2 regions of the Ammoniphilus sp. CFH 90114 genome follow, and region 1 is predicted to be linked to the other one. Evidence: riboswitches for the same ligand, from Rfam matches in the RefSeq annotation. Region 1 holds a riboswitch; the other holds the start of a gene.
The links. Region 1 has a riboswitch for cyclic di-GMP ahead of EIZ39_RS05255 (Flp family type IVb pilin). Riboswitches for the same ligand answer to the same signal wherever they lie in the genome.
Positions count from the first base shown of each region.

Region 2: it holds a riboswitch for cyclic di-GMP, as region 1 does, so the genes downstream of both, EIZ39_RS13315 (sensor domain-containing protein) here and EIZ39_RS05255 (Flp family type IVb pilin) in region 1, are expected to answer to the same signal.

Region 1 covers NZ_SDLI01000002.1:120,002-124,218, reverse strand. Annotated here, with positions in the region: gene cpaB (Flp pilus assembly protein CpaB) at 1-566, opposite strand, end outside; gene EIZ39_RS05265 (pilus assembly protein TadG-related protein) at 591-1,502, opposite strand; gene EIZ39_RS05260 (TadE/TadG family type IV pilus assembly protein) at 1,504-1,884, opposite strand; gene EIZ39_RS05255 (Flp family type IVb pilin) at 2,056-2,247, opposite strand; cyclic di-GMP riboswitch class I at 2,332-2,417, opposite strand; gene EIZ39_RS05250 (DUF192 domain-containing protein) at 2,640-2,984, shown strand; gene EIZ39_RS05245 (hypothetical protein) at 3,147-3,353, shown strand; gene thrS (threonine--tRNA ligase) at 3,445-4,217, opposite strand, start outside.
Region 2 covers NZ_SDLI01000005.1:206,855-211,071, forward strand. Annotated here, with positions in the region: gene EIZ39_RS13305 (methyl-accepting chemotaxis protein) at 1-653, shown strand, start outside; gene EIZ39_RS13310 (alpha/beta fold hydrolase) at 800-1,795, shown strand; cyclic di-GMP riboswitch class I at 1,907-1,989, shown strand; gene EIZ39_RS13315 (sensor domain-containing protein) at 2,148-3,887, shown strand; gene EIZ39_RS13320 (sensor domain-containing protein) at 3,884-4,217, shown strand, end outside.

The sequences.
Region 1 (4,217 bases):
TATTTTCTCTCCCCTTCCACTAGCTCTTCAAATTTTTGGAGAATCGGTGCAGCCGTTGATGAGTCCTCAGGATGGCGGAGCATAAGATGAAGAGCTAATCCGGTTTGGGTAGCTAATCCTAGGGAAACACCTTCTTCAGGGGAGACTTCCAGCGTAACCGTTTGATACTCCTTCACTTGCTCCTTGTGAACACTCCACGCTACGGCGTTCCCAGCTCTCAAGACCTTCACGTTCTCTAGAAGGAGGAATGCTTTAGAAAGTGCCTCTTTGTTTGGCGGAGTCACAAGGATTACATCAACCATACTACCAGGAACGAGAAAGCCGGATACTCCTTTTACCTCATCTACACTTATCGAGACGGCACGCTTGCCAGGTTGAATTTCTACTTCTAAGGAAGTATTAATCTTTGCTTCCGGCTCGGCCACAGGAAGTTCTTCTCCTTGTGGGGCTTCTACCACAGGTGTCATTGTCTCGGTAGGTGCAGGCGGCAATAGAAGGAGATACAGACTTCCTGAAGCCAACATCCCAAAGATTACAGCCCATATCCAAATGGTTTTTGTTTTCATCCGTCTCTCTCCTGATGCTCTAGTTTACTCTACCAATTTGTATCCATAGGCCCCATAGGATGAACCCGCTGAGACTATTGGACCAGATATCGTCTTTTCTATAAATCGACCGACTACTTCCGCCCCTTGATTGTTATCACTAACCGATTCAATAAAAAAGAAGGCAAAACCAACCACACGAACCTGTTTAATTTGGTTTTGCTGCGTTACCACAGGCTGATAAACAGGGATAAGCCCTATTCTTGGACAATTCACTGGATAATCCGTGTAAGTAGCCCCTGGATAAGGACAAGAGGAGATCCGATGCTCAATGGCTCGTTTGGTAGGATTGGCAATCTGTCCAGTCTCCGTGTTCAGAACATCATAAACGCTAAGCTCTCCGTCAAACCCTTGCTGTAAATCTCTCTCGTAGTTACTAGCTCCTGAACCTGTAAGCGCTAGAGCGCCAAAGTTTCCTGTATCTGCTGTTCCCACTTTTAACTTGGCCTGCTGTCCAAAGGTTAAAGGGGTCCCCGCATTAACTCCAAGGGGGATGGCCCCCACCCCTGCACCGATTGGACCGAACTTAATTTTGGCTGTAGCATGGATCGTGTTGTCCGAAAAACCTAATACCTTCGAAAAAGTTGCAAGCACTTCTTTCGACGATCCTCCTGCTAGGGACATGTCAGTACGGTCAAAAGTTAAGGTTAAGTCAGACGCTTCTACCCCATTTCCTTGAGCAACATGTTCTGCAGCACGCTGGCCCAGATCCGGTCTACTGGGATAATCCATCGCTCCAGCTAAAACAGCGGAATCGACAGCCTTTTGAAGTCTTGATTTTTCAAGATAAATCACGCCTATATCTAACACTAATGCAGTCATGCCTAATAATAACGTCATCACCATCGCCACGATGATGACAACCGTACCTTTTTCTGAACGCAGTAAGTTCATCATGTTATTCCACCCTCATCACTGTTTTCGTTGTGATCGTATAGGGACTTTGAAAAACCGTTTTAGTTATGGGTGAAATAAAATCAATAGGATAGGATATCGTCACTGTAGCGTATACTCCACGTGTTCGGTTTGCTTGAGCTGGTGTAACGGAAAAAGAAAGTTTAGATGACTGTAAACCGGGAGTTCCACTAAGGATCATCTGGCTAACTTCTGCATCCGTCTTTCCCACGCTTGCGGCCCGTGCAGCTTCACGTCCCGCATGATCAAGCATTAAATTGGTATGAAGAACGAGTCCAAAATCAAGGATGCCAATAAGGAGAATAAGCAAGATCGGTAAGCATAATGCCAACTCCACAGTAGACTGCCCCTTATTGGATCGCATTACCTTACACCCCAGGCGTACACAGCAGGTATGCGTCGTTCTTTGATATCCTTCCACACTGAAATGACCAGTGCAATGATTATGATTAGGTCGGTCATAAGACATCGACTCCTTGATGATAGAAGAGAACCCCGCGGGGGCGGGGTGGTTGCAATAATTAAAAATAGTTTTTTATGGTGTTGGTGTTGTTGTTGTCGGGCTAACTTGTCCTGCAATGTTAGCGAATGCGTCAGTTATAGCCGTACCTAATGGACTAGCAGTAATTAAAGCTAGTATCCCAACAATAACCCCCAAAATTAACGCATACTCCGTCATACCCTGACCTTTTTCCTCTTTGAACAAACGTGTTAGATGTTTCAACATAATGTCTCCTCCTCTAATTGTTGTGGAACAACCCTTAAAGTCCCGAAGGAGATGGCATCTACTTATGTAAAGTAGGCTTACATCTTCGGCAACTGGCTGGCCTAGCCATTCGTGCTTTAGCCCCTTTAGTTTTGCGTCCTTGAGTTTCCTCAAGTTTGCCCTTTCGGTTGTTTATGTCTCTATCTTAGTGGGAAATACGGCTATTTATAATCCGACAAAGTTCCTGTTATTTTTACAATGTTTGACATTGGAATTCCAACTATTTACCTAGATGGTAAATTAGATATATGATTCCAGTTCTATTTCTCTCGAAAGTCTGACAGAATTATGAACTTGTGCTTTATCTTATTTTCCATTATGGTAGAAAAAATTAGAATCTGGATGTGATGAAAGTGAAGATTCAATCTTTTCACTATACCAAGCGAAATACGGAACAAAATTTAACAATAGAACTCGAAACAGCTTTTACTTTTGCTAGGAGATTTTTCGGGCTAATGGGAAGGGGAACAATCCAGCGTGGAATATTATTCAATAGAACCAAACAAGTACATATGTTTTTCATGCGGTTCCCTATCGATGTTTACTTTCTAAACCAAGAAGGTGTAGTTATTCGGATAGTAAAAGACTTAAGACCTTGGCGGATCAGCCCCTATGTGAAGGAAGCTTATTATGTCATTGAATTACAGGTAGGGCATCCATATCTCCTAGAGATCGGGGATGTTTTTCAAGTAAGTTGAGGATGGATATTTGCAAAAATACTTTATTTATTTGCAACCTCTTATATTTTATTTGCAATCTGTTCACACCCATAAAACCCCCTCTACTTCAAGAGCTGTTTTTTGACGTTTTTATATATATAATGTGACTTAAATAAGAACTTTTACAGGAGGAAAGAATGGATGCATAAAATCGCCTTATCCATTATTGCTGGCTTCATTCTCATCTATCTTCAGTCACTAATGGTCATGAAGTTGAATGGTTATTCGTCCATTGAGTTTAATAATCTCTCTATATTATTCTCCTTATGGGCCGTGAACGTGATTATGGTATATAGTTTATTATTCAATTTAAAGAAACCAATACTCGAATCGGAAAATCAAGCTTAGCTACCGACTTTCTTCCGTTCTTCCAAAACCAGTAGACAACCATAACAAAACAGCCCCCGCTATTATCACGCGAGGGCTGTTTCCATTATCCTTACTTCTTCTCTGCAATTTCCTCGATTAGTTGTTGGACAAAGTCATGAAGTGCCATCGTACCTAGGTCACCCTGATCTCTCTTACGCACAGCCACTTGTCCATTTTCTGCTTCAGCTTTCCCGATTACTGCCATATATGGCATCTTCTCTAGCTGAGCTTGTCTAATCTTATATCCAATTTTCTCGTTACGATTATCGAGTTCTACACGGATGCCAACTCGCTTCAACTTTTGTACGACTTCTTCCGCATATCCGGCTAAATCGTTGCTAATGGTTAAGACCTTCACTTGAGTTGGAGATATCCAAAGCGGGAACTTGCCTTCGTAAACTTCAATCAAGTAAGCCGTTAGACGTTCCATTGTAGAAAGAATACCACGGTGAATAACAACTGGACGATGTGGTTTGTCATCATCTCCAATGTACTCAAGCTGGAATCTCTCTGGAAGTAAGAAGTCTAATTGAGCTGTTGATAGCGTTTCGTCTTTACCAATGGCTGTCTTTACCATAACGTCAAGCTTCGGGCCGTAGAAAGCTGCTTCCCCTTCTACTTCCTTATACGGCAGACCAAGGTTATCCATCGCATTCTTCAGCATAGATTGAGCCATTTCCCATAGTTCGTCATTTTGGACGTACTTTTCCTTATCCTCTGGATCACGATATGACAAACGGAACCAGTAATCCGTGATATTCAAATCCTTATAAGCTTGTTGGATTAATTGAACAACACGACTGAATTCCTCTTGAATTTGATCTGGACGACAGAAGATATGGG
Region 2 (4,217 bases), on a different contig from region 1:
CTCTTAAGGAATTAATGCAAAGCTCCAGTCAGTCCATAAGTGCAACCCATGAAGTAAATCAGATTATCTTAACTACGAATGAAAGTGCCGAGAAAATTGAATTAGCCAGCAAGATGATAGGAAATATTGCTAACCAAACGAACCTACTAGCACTCAATGCCGCTATTGAGGCAGCTAGAGCTGGTGAAGCTGGAAAAGGGTTTGCCGTTGTTGCCGATGAGATACGGAAGTTAGCTGAACAATCCAATGGGTTTACCAACGAGATCGCAAATATTATTTCTGAATTAACATCAAAGACTGAACATGCTGTAAACACCATGCAAGAAGTGAATCAAATCATTTCTTTACAAACCCATAGTGTGGAGACAGTAAGTAATAAGTTTATCGGTATTGCAGAAGCGATTGATAAGATGCAGGGTGTTATTCAAAATTTGAATGCTTCTTCTAGTCAAATGAAGGATAAGAAGGAAGATATTATTGAAATCTTCCAAGACTTGTCTGCCATTTCAGAGGAAAATGCAGCATGTACGGAGGTTGCTTCTACTACCATAGAGGGACAAGTGAGTGCCATAGAAAGTGTAGCCGACTCTAGTGATCAATTAGCTAGGTTGTCCGAAGAAATTAAAGGATTTATTATTAAATTTAAGCATTAGAGGGAGCATTTCTCTCCCGAGGCCAGTCTATTACTTGATATTCGTGTATAGACTGGCTTTTTCAATCTTTACTGGAATAAAACGATATATATGGATAGGATTTGATTATTGTAGTTTTTCCAATAAGAGGATTAGAGGAGGATTCGATGAGATCATTAATCGGAGGATTCACAACCGAGATTAAGACTGAAAAAGGGATAGCTGAGATGAAGAAGTTAAATATTAACGGTACGGAACAGTGGGTGGTGATGAGAGGTCAAGATCGAACTAGTCCTATACTGTTTCATCTACATGGGGGTCCAGGGGGATCTCAAACAGGTAATTTCAGAAAGTATCTTAGCGATTTAGAGAAGGACTTTGTCGTTATCAATTGGGATCAACGAGGGGCAGGGAAGTCCTATCATCCCAATATTCCTCAAGAGACGATGAATATGAACCAACTTGTAGAAGACGCAAAGGAAGTCATCTCTTATGCGTTACATCGTTTCCAACAGAAACAAGTGTTCTTAACAGGACAGTCCTTTGGTAGTGTATTGGGGATGTTGCTTTTACATAGATATCCTGAGTTTGTTCAGGCTTATATTGGAATTAATCAAGTAGTCTACCGTGCAGAAGAGGAATTAGCATGCTATGAAACAACATTACAAATAGCAAAAGAACGGGGAGACAAAAAAGCGATAGAAGATTTAACAACAATGGGAAGGCCCATTAACGGTTCTTACCAAAATACGAAAGATTTAGTTAGGCAAAGAGGACTAATTACGAAGTATAAAGGGGTTAGTTATAAAAAAAGTACACACCTCATTCAGTTTGCGAGCATCTTTTGTTCTGAGTTAACTTTTAAAGAAAAAATAAATTTTATGAAAGGATTCACCTTCTCCATTGATACTTTGTGGGAAGAGTGGTCAAGTATGAATCTAAGGGAAAAAATTATAGAAGTACATGTCCCGATTTACTTTATAGCGGGTAAGCATGATAGGCTGGTTCCTCTGGAAAGCACTTCACAATATTTTGAAATACTAAAAGCCCCTAAAAAGGAACTCGTCATATTCGAAGAATCGGGTCATCTGGCTTGTTTTGAAGAGCCAGGCAAGTTTTGTGAATTGCTAAAAACAATCAAAGAAACATCTGTAGCCTTCTAAGGCAAAGTTTTTGATAAATTATTGAAATTATTGACTAAAATTGTCATAATAAGAATATCATAATTTAGTTCTAAAAGACTATATAAAGGACTAAAGTAACGAATTTAACCAGAGCGATAATGGCAAACCCATCGAAAGATGGGGACGCAAAGCCTCAGACCTAAGGGACCCCCTATGGTGGCTGGGTTACCGAAATTGGCGATTCATATATGGGATATAAAACCATGATATGGGGAAACCACTTTCATTTTTGAAGTGGTTTTTTAGTTATCCAAGTAACGGTAGGTATGGAGTAATAGTTTCCTATCGCGTTAGGGTATCTATAATTTTTGAAAATGGAGAATAACAACAAATGGATCCTAGAGATAGAGTGATAGACAAACGGAAAACCACGAAAGTTCTATATGATCACTTTTTAAATATCATGTACGATACTCGTGAAATCTATTTTTTTGATACTAGTACACTAAAATTTGTTGAAGTGAATACGGTTGCATCAAAGAATTTGGGTTATACCCTAGATGAACTTCTTGATATGAGCCCTGTGGAAGTCATGACGAGACTGACAGAAAAAGAGTTTCAAAGAATTATTGATCCGTTGACTTCTGGCAAGCAAACCGTTGTTTCACTAGAAACATCCCTGCTTCGGAAGGATTCTACGGTTTATCCTGTGGAAATTCAGTTGTATTTAATTGAAAAGGAAAATCAAAGCTTAGTACTCGCGATCGTGAATGATATTATTGAGCGAAAACAAGCAGAGGAGATGATTCATTATTTATCTTACCAGGATCATATCACTTGTTTACCTAATCGAATGCTGTTTAATGACCGTTTAAGTGTAAGCCTCTCCAATGCTAAACGAAACCAGTCCATTGTGACGGTTCTCTTTCTTGATCTAGACCGCTTTAAACATCTCAATGATCCTCTCGGTCATGATAAAGGGGATGCAATCTTGCGGCAAGTGGCTCATAAGCTCAAGTTCTGCTTACGCGAGAATGATACCATCTCGCGGTTTGGGGGAGATGAGTTTGCCATTATACTCTCGGACGTCGGCCGAGTAGAAGATGCCGGTAGAGTAGCTGGAAGAGTTCTGGATAAATTATCGGAGACTTTGAACTTTGAGGAATTTGAATTTCGTTTGACGGCTAGCATAGGGATCAGTTTGTATCCGTTTGACGGAAATACGAGAGAAGAATTACTGAAAAATGCCCACTCTGCGATGTATAAAGCGAAAGAGCGGGGAGGAAATTGCTACCAGTTCTATGCATCTGAAATGAATGCAAGGATGTTTGAACGACTCGTATTAGAGAACGGATTACATAAAGCATTGGATCGCAATGAATTCGTTCTTTATTACCAGCCTCAATATGACAGCAAGACTTTGGAGATTACGGGTGTAGAAGCGCTAGTGCGATGGAACCACCCGGACTTAGGACTAGTTCCTCCTGCGGATTTTATCCCTTTATCTGAAGAAATCGGACATATTATACCATTGGGGATTTGGGTGCTCTATACCGCTTGCGTGCAGAACAAGGCATGGCAAGATGCAGGATATCCTCCAATATCCGTATCGGTCATTCTATCTACTAAGCAATTCAAACAGAGCAATTTAGTTCAACTTGTATCTGATGTTCTTAACGAAACGGGTTTAGAGCCCCAATACCTAAAACTAGAGTTAACAGAAACGGATATGATGGAAAATACGGATGAAATCCTGGCGACCCTTCAACAATTGAAGAACATGGGGATTAAAATTATGATTGATGATTTTGGAAAAGGGTATTCATCCCTTGGCTATTTGAAGAAGTTTCCTGTTGATATCTTGAAAATTGATCAGTCTTTTATTCGGGAAATCGAATCTAGTCCTAGTGAAAGAGAAATCGTCATCGCAATTCTTCAACTTGCTCAAATACTAGATTTGCAAGTGATTGCGGAGGGGATTGAAACCGAGGAACAGTTTGCCTTTCTTCGTAAACATGACTGTGATGTGATGCAAGGATACTATTTTTCCAAGCCTTTACCTTTGAGGGAGATTGAAGAAGTTCTAAAGGTAAAAAGGAAGATTGAGGCTCCAAAAGGGATTGTAGGATGATAAAAGATAATGGTAGTTATATATTGGAAGTCGGCGAGAAGGAACTGTGGGAAACGACCGAAACTCTCCAAGCTCTTATTAAATCGTCTCCTTTAGCAATTGTGTCTTTTGATCATGATGGTCATGTGAACATGTGGAATCCGGCTGCCGAGAAGTTGCTGGGTTGGCGGGAAGAAGAAGTGCTAAATAAACCGAACCCGCTGTTTTCTGAAGATACGAATGCGGATGAATTTAGCAATCTATTGGGGCTTTTGCTGCAAGGAAATGCTTTGACCGATGTAGAAATCAGGAGAGCGAGGAAAGATGGATCGACTATTGATTTAAGCCTGT